Regions from separate parts of the Gottschalkia purinilytica genome, predicted to be linked through region 2. Evidence: riboswitches for the same ligand, from Rfam matches in the RefSeq annotation. Region 2 holds a riboswitch; each other region holds the start of a gene.
The links. Region 2 has a riboswitch for thiamine pyrophosphate ahead of thiW (energy coupling factor transporter S component ThiW). Riboswitches for the same ligand answer to the same signal wherever they lie in the genome.
Positions count from the first base shown of each region.

Region 1: it holds a riboswitch for thiamine pyrophosphate, as region 2 does, so the genes downstream of both, thiT (energy-coupled thiamine transporter ThiT) here and thiW (energy coupling factor transporter S component ThiW) in region 2, are expected to answer to the same signal.
Region 3: it holds a riboswitch for thiamine pyrophosphate, as region 2 does, so the genes downstream of both, thiS (sulfur carrier protein ThiS) here and thiW (energy coupling factor transporter S component ThiW) in region 2, are expected to answer to the same signal.

Region 1 covers NZ_LGSS01000005.1:52,345-58,922, reverse strand. The annotation lists gene CLPU_RS06500 (thiamine diphosphokinase) at 1-629, opposite strand, end outside; gene thiT (energy-coupled thiamine transporter ThiT) at 656-1,231, opposite strand; TPP riboswitch at 1,274-1,377, opposite strand; gene rpe (ribulose-phosphate 3-epimerase) at 1,403-2,050, opposite strand; gene rsgA (ribosome small subunit-dependent GTPase A) at 2,053-2,925, opposite strand; gene pknB (Stk1 family PASTA domain-containing Ser/Thr kinase) at 3,012-4,937, opposite strand; gene CLPU_RS06475 (Stp1/IreP family PP2C-type Ser/Thr phosphatase) at 4,954-5,688, opposite strand; gene rlmN (dual-specificity RNA methyltransferase RlmN) at 5,734-6,578, opposite strand, start outside.
Region 2 covers NZ_LGSS01000001.1:354,711-361,288, reverse strand. The annotation lists gene CLPU_RS01770 (cation-translocating P-type ATPase) at 1-1,361, shown strand, start outside; gene thiM (hydroxyethylthiazole kinase) at 1,434-2,246, opposite strand; gene thiD (bifunctional hydroxymethylpyrimidine kinase/phosphomethylpyrimidine kinase) at 2,274-3,071, opposite strand; gene thiW (energy coupling factor transporter S component ThiW) at 3,219-3,701, opposite strand; TPP riboswitch at 3,839-3,952, opposite strand; gene sdaAB (L-serine ammonia-lyase, iron-sulfur-dependent subunit beta) at 4,240-4,911, shown strand; gene sdaAA (L-serine ammonia-lyase, iron-sulfur-dependent, subunit alpha) at 4,923-5,792, shown strand; gene CLPU_RS01740 (PTS sugar transporter subunit IIC) at 6,309-6,578, shown strand, end outside.
Region 3 covers NZ_LGSS01000001.1:201,920-208,497, forward strand. The annotation lists gene CLPU_RS00970 (flavodoxin family protein) at 1-632, opposite strand, end outside; gene CLPU_RS00980 (hypothetical protein) at 1,154-1,339, opposite strand; TPP riboswitch at 1,463-1,562, shown strand; gene thiS (sulfur carrier protein ThiS) at 1,665-1,865, shown strand; gene CLPU_RS00990 (thiazole synthase) at 1,869-2,639, shown strand; gene thiH (2-iminoacetate synthase ThiH) at 2,674-3,777, shown strand; gene thiF (sulfur carrier protein ThiS adenylyltransferase ThiF) at 3,800-4,411, shown strand; gene thiE (thiamine phosphate synthase) at 4,424-5,068, shown strand; gene thiC (phosphomethylpyrimidine synthase ThiC) at 5,091-6,398, shown strand; gene CLPU_RS01015 (DUF3862 domain-containing protein) at 6,434-6,578, opposite strand, start outside.

The sequences.
Region 1 (6,578 bases), on a different contig from region 2:
CTTGACTTTATAATTAGACATATTCCGTCTTCCATATCTATATATCCTTTTTCTTCTTTAATCTCATTACTAATTCCTAACGTTGTTCCTATCTTAAAATCTATATCTTTAGTTTCATACTTAAATCCTTTTATATTAACCTTTTTAGCATCATTTATTATAGGTATTACAGAAACAAATTTATATTTATTGTCATTTTGAATTTCCAAGTTATTTTTTATCATGAAGATTTCATTATGGGAGTCTATTATCCTTGCTTTAATATTTTTATTCAATAAATCGTATAATAGCATTATATTAGCTAAAGTGTGATCTAATCTTGTTCCTGTTACTCCTAATAAACTTATTTCCGTTGCACCTTTCTCAATCGCATAATCTATAGCTAATTCAGTATCTGTTTTATCTTTTTCACTTGGAAATTTATGAAAAACCACTTCTTTTTTCTTATAATAATTTAAAACTTTATCCCCAATAGAATCTAGATCTCCTACTATAATGTCTGGAAGTATGTTTTGCTTGTACAAATGTCTAGCTCCACCATCTGCACATATAAGCAAATCATGTTTTTCTAGTATATCTGATATACATATATCTTCTAGATTTCCATTTGAAACTATTAGTATTTTCAAAGTCTCACTCTTTTCTTTATTTAATGTTAGCTTGAAAGTAATCTTCTAAGAGGTCTCCAAATAAGAGTTAATATTAAAATTGACATAATAAGTTCAATTCCTAAATATGTTCCATTGTAGATTATAGAATATTTCCATACACCTAAATCTTTTGCATTTGCTTCAAAAAATATAACTCCTGATAATACATGGCAAATAAATCTTCCTAAAATACCTAAAAATACACCTACAATAATAACCACATATTCAAAGGCTGTATCTTTTTTATTTTTCGTAGCTATTATATTTTTAGCAATTCCAGCTAACCCTAAAAAAGAAAAAGCAACTAAATAGTCTAATATATATTGTATAGGATGTACTATATATGGATCAAATGACTGCACTAGTCCATAAACTAATCCTGTAAATATACCTCTTAAAACTCCCCATCTTAAAGCTATAAAAATAATTGGTATCATACTTCCAGCTGTTACTGATCCACCATTAGGTGCCTGATAAATTTTTACCATACTTAATATAGTTGCAAGTGCCACCATTACACCTGCTTCTACTAGAAATTTAATATTAGTTGATTTATTAGTTTCACTAGTTTTGATATTCATAAAAATACCTCCCTTAATAAATTTAATTTGGGAGGCTAATTGCATGAAAATATTACACTTCCCTCCGCTAGTACTAACTAGATCAGGTTATAGGGTCGAAATTTAAGTAATTTCCTCTCAGCAGATTAGCTCCCCTAGTGAATTTTTAATTTATATTAATTTGTAATAATTTTATATACTCTTAAACTTTTTAGTAGTATCTATAATATTATCTGTACCAAATATTGCTGAACCTGCTACAAAAACATTTGCTCCACAATCTATTACTTCTTTTATATTGTCTAACTTGATTCCACCATCAACTTGAATATCTATATCAAGCTTTTTAGAATCAATCCATTTTCTTAACTCTTTTATTTTTTCTTTCATTTGAGGAATAAATGATTGTCCTCCAAAACCAGGATTAACAGTCATTATTAATACCATATCTAAATCATCAATTACATGTTTTATAGTTTCTAATGGTGTAGATGGATTTAAAGCAACTGATGCTTTTATGCCATAGCTTTTTATTTGCTGTATTGTACGATGTAAATGTAGAGTTGATTCTTGATGTACAGTAATTATATCTGCTCCTGCATCTACAAATTCTTTTATATATCTCTCTGGTCTATCTATCATTAAATGTACATCAAAAGGTAAGTCCGTAACTCTTCTAATATTTTTTATAACAGGAGGTCCAAAAGTTATATTTGGAACAAACTGCCCATCCATTACATCTAAATGTACTAAATCTGCTCCACCTTTATCTATTTTTTGTATCTGTTCTTCTAAATTGCTAAAATCTGCTGATAAAATTGATGGTGCTATTTTTATCATTACTAATACCTCCTATTGTCCATGGTTTCTTTTAAAAAGAGTAAATAATTATTGTATCTAGATCTACTAATTTCTCCATTTTCTACTGATTCTTTTACCGCACATTGAGGTTCTTTGTCATGTTTACATCCTGTAAATTTACATAAATGACTTTTTTCATATATATCATTAAAATATATTTGCAAATTTTCTTCGTCTAAAAAATCAATATCTAAAGAGCTAAAGCCAGGAGTATCTAATACCCATCCGCCCATTTCTAACTCTATTAATTCAACGTGCCTTGTAGTATGCTTTCCTCTACTAGTTTTTTGACTGATTTCTCCAGTCTTTAATTGTAAGTTAGATTGTATATTATTGAGCAATGTAGATTTACCAACTCCTGAAGGTCCTGCAAATACACTTATCTTATCCTTAAGAGTCTCTCTTAGTTCATCTATACCTTTATTTTCTTTACAACTGGTTGTAATTACTTTATACCCAGCTTTTGTGTAATCCTCAATAAGATGCTTAACCTCTTCATTTACTAAGTCTATTTTATTAAAGCATATTACAACATCTAACCCTTGATAAGATGCTAGAAGTAGGAATCTATCTAATAACCATAAATTAGGATCTGGATTTTTAACTGCAAAAACAATTATAGCTTGATTTACATTTGAAACTGGTGGTCTGATAAGTTCAGTTTTTCTTTCAAATATTTTTTCCACATAGCCAGTTTTATCATTTTCATTAGCTCTTATTAAAACTCTATCACCTACTAAAGGTTTGGTTTTTTCTTTACGAAAAACTCCTCTCGCTCTACACTCATATAAATCATCTTTTACTTTTACGTAGTAAAATCCACCTATCCCCTTAATAATTGTTCCTTCTAGCATTATTAATCCTCCTAAAATTACTTATACATCAAATTTATGAGATTTTTTTAATTTTTATATTAATTCAGTTTAGTATACTATATATTTTAGTTTTCAGGTGTTACGCTAGGAGGATTTGTTCCTTGATTTCCTCCCGGATTTGTTCCTTGATTCCCTCCCGGGTTTGTTCCTTGATTTCCTCCTGGATTCGTTCCTTGATTTCCTCCTGGATTTCCTCCTGGATTTGTTCCTTGGTTTCCTCCTGAATTGTTATTTTGATTATTACCAGAATTAGAATTAGATCCATTATTATTTTGATTATTACCATTATTCGTATTATTGTTATTATGATTATTATTCTGATTATTGTTTTGGTTATTGTTCTGATTATTATTTACATTATTATTTGAGTTGTTATCATTTCTATCATTACTGTTATCATTATTTTTGTCATTATTTGAATCTTTGTTTGAGTTCTTATTGTAATTATTGTATTTATTTGGTTTAGTATATTCTTTACGACCTTTACTAACTACTAAATTTACTGTAGTTCCCCTAGAAACCTCATCTGATGGCTCTGGGTCCTGTTCTATTACTGTACCTTCTGGTAATTTACTATATTCGTATTCAACGTCTCCTTTTTCTAATCCTGCTTCTTCTAATAACTCTGTAGCTGCATCTATATCTTTGTTTATCAACTTCGGTACTTTTACATTTTCTTTCCCTTTACTTATAACAGCCCTTATAGTAAATCCTTCTTTTACTTTCTGTCCTTCTTCTTCACTCTGTCTTATTACATCGCCTTCATTATACTCGTCACTATATTCCTTACTGGTGACTTCAAATTTTAGTCCCCTATCTTCTACTTTCTTTTTAGCTGTTTCTTCTTGAAGTCCAACTATATTTGGAACTTGCACCTCTTTAGCTCCTAATAGTCCTTTTGAACCTAAAACTGCTAAAGCAACACCACATACTGTTAGGAATGCTAATATTATAGCAATAAAAGTTAACAGTTTATTAGATTTTCTTTTCTTAGGCTTCTTGTCTTTTTTAGAAGGTGCTTTTGTATTTTTAGCCTTTCTAGGTTTGATCTTAACATCTGATTCACCATCGATATCTCCATTAATATTATCTATCATATCATCATTAACTATAGGCATAACTTGAGTTGGAGAATCGCTAGAGTTATATGGCTCCTTTACTTGAGTATCTCCATGAATCTTAAATTCTTTTAGATCTCTTAGTAATTCTTTGATATTACTGTATCTCAACGTTTGATCTTTTTCTATGCATTTCATTATTATTTTCTCTAATCCTTTTGGAACAGAGCTATTTATTTCACTAGGTAATTTTGGTTGTTCTTGTATATGTCTTATTGCTACTGTTATAGGACTTTCTCCTTCAAAAGGAACAGTTCCTGTTATCATCTCATACATTACTATTCCTAAAGAGTATATATCAGATTTTTCATCTATATATCCTCCTCTAGCCTGTTCAGGTGAAAAGTAATGAGCGGATCCTATTATACTATTTGTATTAGTTATCGTAGTGCTGGTAGCAGCTCTTGCAATTCCAAAGTCTGTAACCTTTACTCTTCCATCCTCTGTAACCATTATATTATGAGGTTTTATATCCCTGTGAATTATTCCATTTTCATGAGCATTTCCTATAGCATCTGCTATATCCATACTTATATTTAACGTTTCTTCTATACTTAGTCCATTTTTTTCTTTTATAAGCTCTTTTAACGTTTTCCCCTTAATATACTCCATAACTATATAATGGATATTCTTATCCTCAAGACCTACATCATATACACTTACTATATTAGGGTGAGATAAACTAGCAGCAGCTTGAGATTCTCTTTTAAATTTAGTTATGAACTCTTCATCATTTACAAATTCTTCTCTTAGTATTTTTACAGCAACATATCTATTTAGGAGAGTACACTTTGCTTTATATACTAAAGCCATGCCTCCATCTCCAATTTTCTCTAAAATTTCATACCTATTACCTAATACTTTTCCTATCACTTATATCACCTCTATTCTATCCTACTTTTAAAACCATAACAGTAGTATTATCGATTCCACCAAGTTCATTTGCTGTATTAGCTAATACTGTACAAACATCTGTAAGATTAGATGAATTAAGTATTATTTCCTTAATCCTAGGATTACTTACCATATTAGTTAGTCCATCTGTACACAATAGGATAATATCCCCTTCTAAAAGCTCCCTAGTGACAATATCTGCCTCAACTTCTTTATCTGTACCTAAAGCCCTAGTTATAATATTTTTTTGAGGATGTACAATAGCCTCTTCTTCTGTTATAGTTCCTGCTCTAACTAATTCTGCTACTAATGAATGATCATGTGTGATCTGAACTAGCTCTTTGTTTCTTAATAGATATGCCCTACTATCTCCTACATGTCCAATGTATATTTCTTTTTCAAATACTATTCCCATAGTTAAAGTAGTTCCCATTCCTTTAAAACTAGGTTCTTTCTCAGCTTCACTTCGTATTTCTTCATTCGCTCTTTTTATTGATTCATTAATAAATTGAGCAATTTCTACTTCTTTGTTTAATATTTTTTCTTTATACTTTTCGTAAACTTCTTTCACCGCTCTAAGTGATGAATTGCTAGCAATCTCTCCAGCTTTATGCCCTCCCATACCGTCAGCTACTATAAAGATAGGAAGTTTTTCATCATCTAAATAATAATACGCATCTTGATTTATTTCTCTCATTTTTCCTATATCTGAACAAGCACAGATAAACATATTTACACCTCGCATTCTTTTACAACTATAAAAGCTAATTAGTTCTTATTTAGAAGATATGTAGTCTCTTCTTAATTGTCCACAAGCAGCATTTATGTCTGAGCCCATCTCTCTTCTAATTGTAGTAGCTACACCACCTTTTTCAAGTATGCTTTTGAACTCTTTAATTGATTTATCAATTGATTTTTTATGTTTAAACTCTTTTATAGGATTTAAAGGTATCAAATTGACATGGCACAACATACCTTTAAGAAGTCTTGTAAGTTCATTAGCATATTCTTGCTTATCATTAACATCCTTTATTAATGTATATTCAAATGTGACTCTTCTATTTGTCTTTTTAATATAATATTTACATGCATCTAGTATCTCAGATATCTTATATCTATTAGCTACAGGCATGATTTTTTTTCTTTCCTCGTCAAACGGTGAATGAAGGGATATAGATAAATTTATAGGTATTTCTTCATCTGCTAGTTGGTACATCTTTGGAACCAATCCACATGTAGAAAGAGTTATATGTCTATAGCTTAGATTTTGTCCTTTCTCATTGTGTATTATTTCTAAAAATTTTTTAACATTTTCATAGTTATCTAAAGGCTCTCCACTTCCCATGAGAACCACATTACTAATTTTGTTTCCTATATCTCTTTGTACAGAGTAAAACTGATCCAGTATTTCCCCAGGTGTAAGATTTCTAACTAGTCCATCCTTGGTTGAAGCACAGAAAGAACATCCCATCCTACAACCTACCTGAGTAGATATACAAATAGATATACCATGTTTATATTTCATCATCACACTTTCAATAATATTATCATCTTCTAGCAGAAAGAGATATTTTTTAGTTTCGTCAATATTTGAATCATATCTTTTTAATAGTTTTAGGC
Region 2 (6,578 bases):
TTTCGGCTTTAACACATGCTTTTCAGAGGGGGAATCCTACACAAGATGCATTACTTGAAAAATATAAAGAAAATCCAAACTATGAGATAATAAAAAAAATACCATTTTCATCTGCTAGAAAATGGAGCGCAGTTTCATTTAAGGGAAAAGGAAGCTTTATTATAGGTGCTCCAGATATGATTTTAAATGAAAGATATGAAGAAATTAAGACTGAAGTAGAAGAAGAGGCTAAGAAAGGAAGAAGGGTTATTCTTGTTGCCAAGTCAGATGAAATACTAGAAGACAAACTTCCTGGTAACTTAAAATTAGTGGCTTTGATACTTATAGAAGATGTAATAAGAAAAGAAGCACCTAAAACTCTTAAGTATTTTGATGAACAAGGTGTTAATATAAAAATAATTTCAGGAGATAGCCCTATAACTGTTTCAGCAGTTGCAAAACGTGCAGGAGTTAAAGGGGCAGAAAATTATTTAGATGCTAGAGAACTTTCAAGTGATGAAAAAGATTTTTCAGATATGATTGAAAAGAATACTGTATTTGGGAGGGTGACTCCACATCAGAAAAGAGATATAATTAAGGCTCTTCAGTCTAAAGGTCATACAGTTGCAATGACTGGAGATGGAGTAAATGATGTTTTAGCACTTAAAGAAGCAGATTGTGGAATTGCTATGGCAGCAGGAAGTGATGCAGCAAAGGCGGTCTCTCAACTAGTACTCTTAGATTCAAACTTTGCGGCACTACCTGAGGTTGTTGCTGAAGGTAGAAGAATGATAAATAATCTTGAGAGAGTAGCAGGTCTTTATCTTACAAAAACTATTTACTCCATATTATTATCATTTATATTCGGTATAATATTACTACCTTATCCGTTTATACCTATACAGTTAACATTGATAAGTTCTATAGTAATAGGAATTCCATCTTTTTTCCTTGCTCTTGCACCTAACAAAGAGCGTGTAAAGAAAGGATTTTTATATAGAGTCTTGTCAACTACAATACCAAAAGGGGTAGTAGTGACATTATTTACATTGATAATATTTTTAATAGCACATTCTAAACAGCTTCCAATAAGAGATATTAGGACATTGACTGTTATAGTAGCAGGTGGAATAGGTATAATGGTGTTAATTAAAATATCAAAACCTTTAAATTTCCTTAGAGTACTACTCATAATATCTATGGGAATTACTTTTGCACTTGCATTTATATTACCTCTTGGAAGAAGTATATTTGTGTTTTCAAAGATAGGTCTAGCATATTTAGGAATCGCTATACTCTTAGTGTTGATTTCATCGCCATTAATTAACTTTTTAATTAGAATGTTCAATAGTATGTTTTTAGGATTAAAAAAACACTCATAGATAGATAAACTCTATGGGTGTTTTTATATTTCACTATAAATTTATTTTGTACATAATATTTTGCTTATAACTTTAACAGTATTTTTCTTCTAAATTACTCTTTTCTAATATGTCTTTACTTGTTAATGCGGAGATACTGTCTATAATAGAAACTCTGAAAGTTCCTAGAGCATCTTTTTTATCCAATGAATCGTAGGCCATTTCTCCAGCTATTCCCATTGATAATATACCGGCTATAGAAGCCAAATAGTAGTCATTTGTAACACTAGAAAATGTTCCTATCAAAGAGGTTGACATACAGCCAGTACCAGTAATCTTAGAAAGCAAAGGATGTCCATTTTCTATAATAGTTGTTTTTCTGCCATTAGATATTATATCTTTAGCCCCAGTTATTGCTATCACACATTTTAAGTCTAAAGCAAGTGTTTTGGCTATATCTTCAGAGCCATTGACAGTATCATTACTATCAACACCTTTAATGTTACTTTCTAGTCCTGCTATTGCTTTTATTTCAGACATATTTCCGCGTATTATCGAAAACTTAACTTCATCTAATAGTTTGTTTACAGTATGAGTTCTAAGTTTAGTAGCTTTTACTCCAACAGGATCTAATATTACAGGGATGTTTAATGCATTAGCTTTTTTACCTGCAAGAATCATAGAATCTATAGTTCTTGAATTTAATGTTCCTATATTTATAACTAAAGCAGATGCTACCGATACCATTTCTTCAACTTCGTCAAAGTCGTCTGCCATAACAGGAGAGCCACCGATTGCTAAAACTATATTTGCACAATCATTAGCTGTGACATAATTCGTTATGTGATGTATTAAAGGATTTGTTCTTTTTACATTTTCTAATAAAAGAGATATTTGTGATTTCATTTCTAATATAATTACCTCCAGTATAATCTATAATCCAGCTTTTTTATATAATTCATAAAAATGATGAGTAGGACCAACTCCTTTACCTATGTCTAAAGAATTTTCAATAGCAATTGTAATGTATTTTTTAGCATTTTTTACTGACGTAGGTATATCAAATCCAAGAGCTAAGTTTGACGCTATAGCAGAAGATAAAGTACAGCCTGTCCCATGAGTATTTTTAGTTAATATTCTTGAAGAGGTGAAATAATAAAACTCTTTTCCATCGAATAATACGTCAGTAGCATCACTATCAAGATGACCACCTTTAACTAATACACTTTTACAACCTAAGTAATATATTTTTTTAGCAGCTTTCTTCATATCAGATATATTACTTACTTTATCACCTGTTATAGCTGTGGCCTCAGGTATATTAGGAGTAACCATAGTAGAAATAGGAATGAGTTCACTTATTAAAGTTTCTTTAGCTTCAGGACTTAAAAGATTGAATCCACTTTTGGATATCATGACTGGATCAATTACTATATTTTTTGCATTATAATCTTTTAACTTCTTTGCTATAGATTTTATAGTAGGTATTTTAGAAACCATACCAATTTTTACTGCATCAACTTCTATATCATCATATATAACTTCTATTTGCTGTTCGATCATATCCTCTGTTATGTCTTGTATACCGAATACCCCTTGTGTATTTTGAGCAGTTATTGCAGTTATGACACTCATACCAAATACTCCATGTGCAGAAAAAGTTTTTAAATCTGCTTGTATACCAGCACCACCTGAAGAATCAGACCCTGCTATAGTTAATACTTTTTTCATGTTAAAAACCTCCTAATTTAAAATATCAATATTCTATAAGTATTATATTTTAGCTAGTTAAATTGTTGTTCTGGTTACTTAAGATTCAATAGTTTAAAACAGTAATTTCAATATAAAAAATCAAATAGTATAACGATAAATTAATATTTATATATTAAAAATACTAATCTTTTTAAGTAATGAAAGAACTACATAAGCGATAATACTTCCTCCTAATGTGCTTATTGTAAAAGGGATAATAAAGAAAAGTGGAGATATATCTTGACCCATAATTATTTTAGCTACAGGATATGACACTAAAGCACCTATAACCCCTGTACCTATGACTTCACCTATTAGTGCAACTGTTATAGACTTAGTTCTTTTAAATAATAATGAAGCTAATAATGCACCTATCATACTACCTGGAAATGCTAAAAGAGAACCTGTTCCTAATACATTTCTCAATAAAGATATTATGAAAGCATTACTTACAGAATATATAGGAGACAGTAATATGGCTGAGAGTATGTTTATGACATGCTGTACTGGAAAGCATTTTGATGGACCAAGAGGAATGTATATTATATGAGATCCTAAAACTCCTAATGCTATTAATAACGCTGAAAATACCAAATTTTTTGTTTTCATAAATAAAAAAACCTCCTTTTAGGTAATTAGGTAAAAAAATAGAACACCTTATACCTGAAAGAAGGTAAGTTATTTGAATATAATAATTACAATATACGTCAAAAAAATGTATAATATAATTATAATATACAATTATAGACTCGTGGTAAATATTTCCTACGCTGGTATTATCCAGATCAGGTATAAGGGTCAAAGACTTAAAAACGGGTCTTTTTCTCAGCCAGCCTTATCTAGCTCCCCAAAGACATATTAAATTATAAAATACATTTAAATTTTAACATTTAAGTATGAATAAATCAATTATTAGCACTTAAATGTATACGATATAAAAATTTTATAGAGGGTATATTATGTATAGCTACTAGTAGTTAACAAAAGATATTAACAAAAAAGAGCAGATTATTGAGAAATTTGGACAAATATGGATTGCTACAATTGTATTTTACAGATATTGAAATCGACACAATATTATGATAAAATTTTAATCTGATGATTGTAGAAAAAGAAATATTAAATAGCAAGGGGAGAGCGCATCAATATGAAACAATATGGGGTTTTTGATATACTTGGACCTATAATGATAGGACCTTCAAGCTCACATACAGCTGGAGCTGCAAGATTAGGTAAAGTTGCTAGAAGTATAGCTGGAAAAGATTTTAAGTCAGTTAAGTTTTATCTACATGGATCATTTGCAAAAACATATAGAGGCCATGGAACGGATAGAGCACTAGTTGCTGGAATTCTTGGAATGGATCCGGAAGATGAAAGATTAAGAACTTCTTTAGATATAGCTAAGCAAGAAAGTATAGGCATTGAGTTCATTGAAAGTGATCTTGGAGAGTCGCAGCATCCTAACACTGTAAAAATGGTATTTGCTAAAAATGACGGTAGTGTAATAGATGTTACTGGATCATCAATTGGAGGAGGTAGTATAGTTATTACTAACATAGAAGGAAATGATGTTAGTTTAACTGGAAACTGTCCTACAATTATAGTTAAATATAGAGATAAAAAAGGAGTAGTTAGTAAAGTTACTAATGTACTTTCTGAAAATAATATAAATATTGGAATAATGAAAGTTGACAGAACACCTGAGGGTGAAGCTACTATGATTATAGAGGTAGATAATATAATTCCTGAAAATGTTCCAGGTGAGGTTTCTAAAATAGAAGAGGTTATATCGGCAAGAGCGATAAACCCTATTGGTTAGGAGGTTTGGATATGTTTAGATACGGACATGAATTACTAGCATTAACTGAAAAACATAATAAAAAGATATCAGAAATTGTACTTCAAAGAGAATGTAAGATAACAGGATTATCTGAACAAGAAATAAGAGAAAAAATGAAAAGAAGTTTTGATATAATGAAAGCATCTGCTAAAGATGGAATGGAAAAAGAGATTAAAACTGTAGGCGGAATCATAGGTGGAGATGCAAAAAGAGTAGCTGGTTATGCTAAATCTGAAAAGACTCTTTGTGGAGAAACGGTGCTTAAAGCTGCTGCTAGAGCATTATCTTGTTCTGAGATCAATGCATCTATGGGAAGAATATGTGCAGCTCCAACTGCTGGTTCATGTGGTATAGTTCCTTCAACTGTAACGACAGCTGCTGAAGTTTATGGATCTACTGATGAAGAAATAGTAGATGCATTACTAACAGCTTCAGGAATAGGTATAATTATTTCAACAAATGCTACTGTTGCAGGAGCAGAAGGTGGATGTCAAGCAGAATGTGGTGCTGCTGCGGCTATGGCAGCTGCAGCTATGGTAGAAATGGCAGGAGGTACTCCAGAAATGTCATTACATGCTGCATCAATAGCTATTAAAAATGTAATGGGACTTGTTTGTGATCCTATAGCAGGGCTAGTTGAAGCACCATGTGCTAAAAGAAATGCTTCAGGAGCAGTTAATGCTATGATATCAGCGGATTTAGCATTAGCAGGAGTAAAGAGTATAATTCCTTTTGATGAAGTTGTAGACGCAATGTATGAAGTTGGAAAAGCATTACCATCTGAATTAAGAGAAACAGCGTTAGGTGGAGTTGCTGCTACAGAAACAGGTAAGAGAATAATGAAAGAAATATTTGGATAATGTATAAATGAAAGATTGTTTCTTCAAGTAAGAAACAGTCTTTTTTATTAATAGACTATTTTTTACTTTATATTGTAATTAACTTGATGAATAACTATTTTTATTAGTACTAAAAGTACTTACTTAATTAAGTTTAATATAAAATTCTTAATAAGCTAATTTATATAAAACTATAATATTTTTTCATTTCATCATTTCCATATTGAGTTATTAAACAAGCTAATAATATATAAAAATTTATTTAAAGAACTATGTTTTTTCTTAGAAACATAGTTCTTTTTATTAACTATTTCTATATATTAACAAGTTATTTTGAATTATGTAAAATATTACTGTTATTTTAAAAGGAGGATTACCATAGATGGTAAAAATGATGAATACATCATGCTATGCTTATATGATTCTTTGTAAATGATATAAATTTTTTAGATTATTTAAGTACATATAATACCTATTATATGAGCATCAATATTTATAGGAGAAACTTAAAAAAACAAAAATGAGAGGATGAATTATATGTTTACTATAGTGAAAGGCATAAGTTTATTGATATTTGTATTGGCCTTATTTTATATATTTAGCTTTAAAGCACCAAAAGGAAATAAAGCTATGTCAGGGCTTGCAAATGCTGCCGTAGCTACTTTCCTAGTAGAAGCCTTACATAGATATATAGGTGGCAATTTTATAGGAATAAAGTTCTTGGGAGAAGTAGGGATATCATCGGGAAGTTTGTCGGGAACAGCAGCAGCTTCATTAGTAGCAATAAGTATGGGTGCAGGTCCAGTA
Region 3 (6,578 bases), 150 kb from region 2:
ATCCATCCTTGATTTTCCCAGTATTCCTTATCTAAAGGAAATACATTCTCGGCTAATATTTTTTGTACTTGAAAAGTTATAAGTTGATTTAAGGAAGGTCTATAATCTCCTATTTCTCCTTTCAATGTATGTATAAACTTTTCAACTTCTTTATAATCTACTTTTTGATTTATTCTTGATATTTTTCTACCTATTGTACCTGTTACATTTGTTCCCCATTGAAGCATTATACTATTCATCACTTTAAATGTACTAGAAAGTCCTGAGGATGCTGTAGTAGCAACTAGTAAGACAGGTTTTCCTGGTATTCTAGGTCTATGAAACCACTCACATGTTCTGTCAAAGAAGGTTTTCAGTTTTCCACTTAAGTTATTCATATATACAGGAGTTGATATTATAATTCCATCACAGTTCTCTATCTTTTCTATAATTTTTATCATATCGTCATTTATACTACACATTCCTTTTAGAATACAAACTTCACATCCATAGCAATCTTTTATGTCATATTCATGTAAGTGTAAATATTCAACTTCTATATCTTTACCTTTGAAGATATCTTCAATACTTTTTAAAACTTTATATGTATTTTTCTTTCTGAAACTGCTATTTATAATTAAAACTTTTTTCATATAAGCTCCTCCAACTTTACACCCTTATAACTATATATAATAATTTACATTAAAAAAGTCCTGATTTCTTAAAGAAATCAGAACTTATAAATAACTAAATCTAAATAACTAAATTAATTTAAACCTATCCTTTATTTGTAAATATATGATAATAAGTACGCTTACAAACATTCCTCCCATAATTAGATCATTTAAAAAACTATTTATATTTGGAAAGATAAATGTATTTAAAACTAATAAACTGACAATATATAATTGTCCTGCAATGCTATACAGCTTCCTATCTCTTTTATAATCATATATTACACCTATATTTAGTATTATAAAAAAGGATATAATAAAAAATCCCATATGATCCCCCTCTTTACTATAACAGTAGCACTTATACTGTATAACTTTTTCATGCGTAATTATAATACCAATATTTTATAATTTGTTTTTATTTACATAATCATTATATGTTAAATTTATCCCTTTGTTAATAGCTTATATAAACAAATTTAATATATCTTGGCATTCAATTAAGTCTTTAATTTTTTCAAAGTTTCTTCTATTAATAATTTATATTTTGTGTTTTTTTCAATTTTTTCATAACAAAAAATTTTCATTTCATGTGTCAAATTTTCGTTCTCTAGGATATTTTTGTACTCTTCTATTTCCTTTGTAACTCTATTTAATCTATTTTCCCATTCTTTTATTAAATTCAAATTAATCAACTCACTTTAAAATTTCTATAATATTATTATAATAATCATTTATGTTTTCATACTAAAATTCTATTTACCTTTACAAATTTTTTATATTACATTATAATTGAGTTAATTTAATAAAAAGAAAGCTAGGGGAGCCATTTGGCTGAGAAGGTTTCAAACCTGACTCTTTGAACCTGATGTGGTTAGTACCATCGTAGGGAAGCTTATACATAATTTTCGTATAAAAATATTTAATTATTTTTTAATTGTATTTTTATTGAAATAAAAAGCTTACCTATTTTAGGTAGGCTTTTTTTATTGGATTAAAGGAGGTGACCAAATGCATATAAAGATAAATGGAAAAAATAAGTCTGTAAAGGATGATATAAGCATTTTAGACTTATTAACTTCTAATAACTTAAATCCAAATAATGTTGTTATAGAATACAATTACACTATTTTAGAAAGAGAAGAATGGCAAGATACCATATTAAAAGAAAATGATAATTTAGAAGTCTTAAGCTTTGTAGGAGGAGGTTAACGTATGAATGATGAGCTAATAATTGGAGATACAGAACTTAAAAGTAGATTGTTCATAGGTACAGGAAAGTATTCATCTGATTCTTTGATACCCAAAATACTAGAAAAGTCCAAGTGTGAAGTTGTTACAGTTGCTCTTAGAAGAATTGATCTAAGTTCTAAAGAAAATAATATTTTAAACTATATACCGAAAGATACCAAATTACTTCCAAATACATCTGGTGCAAGAAATGCAGATGAAGCTATTAGGATAGCTAGACTTGCTAAAGCATCAGGATGTGGAAATTGGATCAAGATTGAGATTATATCTGATAATAAATATCTTCTTCCAGATGGTTATGAAACTATTAAGGCTACTGAAATACTTGCTTCCGAAGGATTTATTGTACTTCCATATGTAAGTCCAGACTTAATGGTAGCTCGATCTCTTGTAAATGCAGGAGCATCTGCTGTTATGCCTCTTGGATCACCTATAGGATCAAATAGAGGTATTAAGACAAGAGAACTGATAAAAATTTTAATTGAAGAAATTCCTTTACCAATAATAGTTGATGCTGGCATTGGTAAACCATCTGATGCATGTGAAGCTATGGAAATGGGTGCTTCAGCTTGTCTTTTAAATACAGCTATTGCTACATCTAAGAATCCTATTTTAATGGCAGAAGCATTTGGTAAAGCAGTTGAGGCAGGAAGAAAAGCTTACTTAGCTGGTCTTGGAAATAAGAGTTATACTGCAAATGCCTCTTCTCCACTCACAGGCTTTCTAAACAAATAAACTTATAATTTAACATCAAAAAGAAGGTATGATAATGAGTTTCTACGATATTTACTCTAGATATAAAGATTTTGACATAGATAGTTTTTATAATAATATATCTGATAAAGATATAGAATTAATACTTCAAAAAGATATATTAAACGAAATAGACTTTTTAATGCTGCTTTCTCCAAAAGCAGAAAATTTTCTTGAACCTATAGCTCTTAAGGCTAATAGTCTAACTATCCAACATTTTGGTAAAACAATACTTTTATATACACCAATGTATCTAGCTAACTACTGCACAAATCAATGCCTATATTGTGGATTTAATACTAAAAATGATATTAAAAGAAAACAAATGTCTTTGGAAGAAGTAGAAGCTGAAGCAAAATACATTTCTTCTAAAGGTATAAAGCATATATTAATACTTACTGGAGATGCAAAAGATATATCTTCTGTAGAGTATATTAATAGTTGTGTCAATATCTTAAAGAAATATTTCAACTCTATTAGTATTGAAATATTTCCTTTAAATGAAGATGAATATTCAAAACTAATAAAATCAGGTGTAGATTCATTAACTATATATCAAGAAACATATAATGAGTACATTTATGATAAAGTTCATTTGAAAGGTCCTAAAAAAGACTATAGATATAGATTAGATGCTCCTGAAAGAGCGTGTAAATCTTATATAAACTCTGTAAATATAGGTGCTCTTTTAGGATTAGATTATTGGAGAAAAGAAGCATTTTTTACTGGACTTCATGCTAACTATCTTCAAAATAAATATCCTCATGTAGAAGTAAGTATATCTACACCTAGAATAAGACCACATGTTGGAGATTTTTCTCCTTATCACATAGTTAGTGATAAAAATATAGTACAGTTTATAGTTGCTTTAAGACTTTTTTTACCTAGATGTGGAGTTACTATTTCTACACGTGAAAGCGAAAACTTTAGGAATAATATACTTCCATTAGGTGTTACAAAAATGTCTACAGATTCTAACACCTCTGTTGGAGGTCACACCAATAAACAGAATCAAACCAATCAATTTAATATATGCGACACTAGAAACGTAGAAAAAATGATGGAAGATATAAAAACATTAGGTTATCAACCAATACTTAAAAACTGGGATATAATCTAAACAACTATGGCTGGTGAAAAATATGAATGAATTAGAGAAAACTTTAATAACTCAATTGGGGAAGAAAAATTTCAATAAAATACAATCTGTTACTATAGGTATAGCTGGAGCTGGTGGTCTCGGATCTAATTGTGATTTTAATCTAGTTAGAAGTGGATTTAAAAATTTTGTAATTGTAGACTTTGATATTGTAGAATCATCAAATTTAAATAGACAATTTTATTTTTATCATCAATTAGGAATGTTAAAAGTTCATGCTCTTAAAGAAAATCTATATCTAATAAATCCAGATATAAACTTAACAGTGTTAGATACAATTCTAACATCTGACAACATAGAAAAAATATTTTCCAACTGTAATATTATTGTAGAAGCCTTTGACAAAGCTAGCTGTAAAAAAATGATATCTGAAAAGTTTATGAATTCTAATAAGCTTTTAGCTTCTGCATCTGGACTTGCTGGTTGGGGAAAAAGTGATGATATAAAAACACATGTCATAAAAGATAACTTTTTTATTGTTGGAGACTTAGTATCTGAAGTATCTGATATTACTCCTCCTATTTCTCCAAGAGTAAATATAGTTGCAGCGAAACAAGCAAATATAGTCCTTGACTATATTATAAAAAATTTTTAAGGAAGTGTCTATATGAGAGATAAGGTTAAAGACTTTTTTAATAAAGAACTATATTGTATTACTTCTGAGGAACATTCTAAGGGGAGAAATAACATAGAAGTTGTTAAGGAGTTAATTGATGCAGGAGTCAAAATAATTCAATATCGAGAAAAAGATAAAAAAGCTTTATATAAATATAAAGAATGTAAAGAAATAAGGAAACTTACTAAAGAAGCTGATGTTATGTTTATAGTAAATGACAATATAGATATTGCTATTTCAGTAGGTGCTGACGGTGTTCATATAGGACAAGAAGATATGCCTATTGAAAAAGTAAGAGAGCTAGTTGGTAATGACATGATTATAGGTCTGTCTACACACTGTATAGAAGAAGCACATAATGCAGTATTAAGAGGTGCTGACTATATAGGAGTTGGTCCTATATTTTCAACTAATACCAAAAAAGATGCTTGTGCTCCTGTAGGTCTTAAATATTTAAATTCTGTTTCACAAAATATCAGTATTCCTTTTGTAGCTATAGGAGGAATAAAGAAACATAATATTATTGAAGTATTATCCAATGGTGCAAGTTGTGTAGCAATGATAAGTGAGATAGTAGGTGCAAATGATATAAAAGAACAAGTGAAAAATATTAAAAATATAATAACTGAAAGTTAATTTAATTTAGGGGGAAAATATAGTGAATTATACAACTCAAATGGATGCTGCTAGAAAAGGCTTAATAACAGATGAAATGAAGATAGTATCCAAAAAAGAAAATATTGATGTTAATGTACTTAGAAGTTTAATTGCTGAAGGAAAAATAGCTATACCTGCTAATAAAAATCACAAGAATCTAAATCCTGAAGGTATAGGTGAAGGTCTTAGAACTAAAATTAATGTAAACTTAGGAATATCAAAAGACTGCTATAATATTGATGCAGAAATGGAAAAAGTAAAAAAAGCTTTAGAACTAAAAGCTGAAGCTATAATGGATTTAAGCTCATATGGAAAAACAGAAGAATTTAGACGTAAACTCGTAGAAACTTCTACTGCTATGATTGGTACTGTTCCAATATATGATGCTGTAGGATTTTATGATAAAGAATTAAAAGATATAAGTGAGAAAGAATTTTTAGATGTAATTGAAAAACATGCTAAAGATGGTGTAGACTTTATGACTATCCATGCTGGAATTAACAAATCTACAGCTGAAAGATTCAAGAAAAACAAGAGACTTACTCATATAGTTTCTCGTGGTGGATCTTTAGTCTTTGCATGGATGGAGCTTAATGGTAAAGAAAATCCATTCTATGAATACTATGATGATATATTAGATATATGCGAGAAATATGATGTTACAATTAGTTTAGGAGATGCTTGTAGACCAGGAAGTATACATGATTCTACAGATGCTTCTCAAATAGAAGAACTAATAGTTCTAGGTGAACTAACTAAAAGAGCTTGGGAAAAAAATGTACAAGTTATGATTGAAGGACCTGGACATATGGCGTTAAATGAAATAGCAGGAAATATGATGCTCGAAAAAAGATTATGTCATGGTGCTCCATTCTATGTATTAGGACCTATTGTAACAGATATAGCTCCTGGTTATGATCACATTACAAGTGCTATTGGTGGTGCCATTGCAGCATCTAATGGTGCTGATTTCTTATGTTATGTTACTCCAGCAGAACACCTTAGACTTCCTAATTTAGATGATATGAAAGAAGGTATAATAGCTACAAGAATAGCTGCTCATGCTGCTGATATAGCTAAAGGTATAAAAGGTGCTAGAGATTGGGATAACGAAATGAGTAAAGCTAGGGCTGATCTTGATTGGAATAAAATGTTTGAATTAGCTATAGACCCTGAAAAAGCTAAAAAATATAGAGAAGAATCTATGCCAGAGCATGAAGATTCTTGTACTATGTGTGGTAAAATGTGTTCAATGAGAAATATGAAAAAGATTCTTAATGGAGAAGATATCAACATATTAAGAGACTAGTCAATAAAAATAGCACTTAACTTTAAAGTTAAGTGCTATTTTAAATTAACTTGAGCTTTCATACTAACTTTTCCATTCTCGATCATTAAATGCATATTTGATCCATCTTTATTAACCCAATGATAAGTGGCTGTATCTTTTCCTGAAATTTTTCCTGAAGCAAGTTTTTCCCCTTCTCCT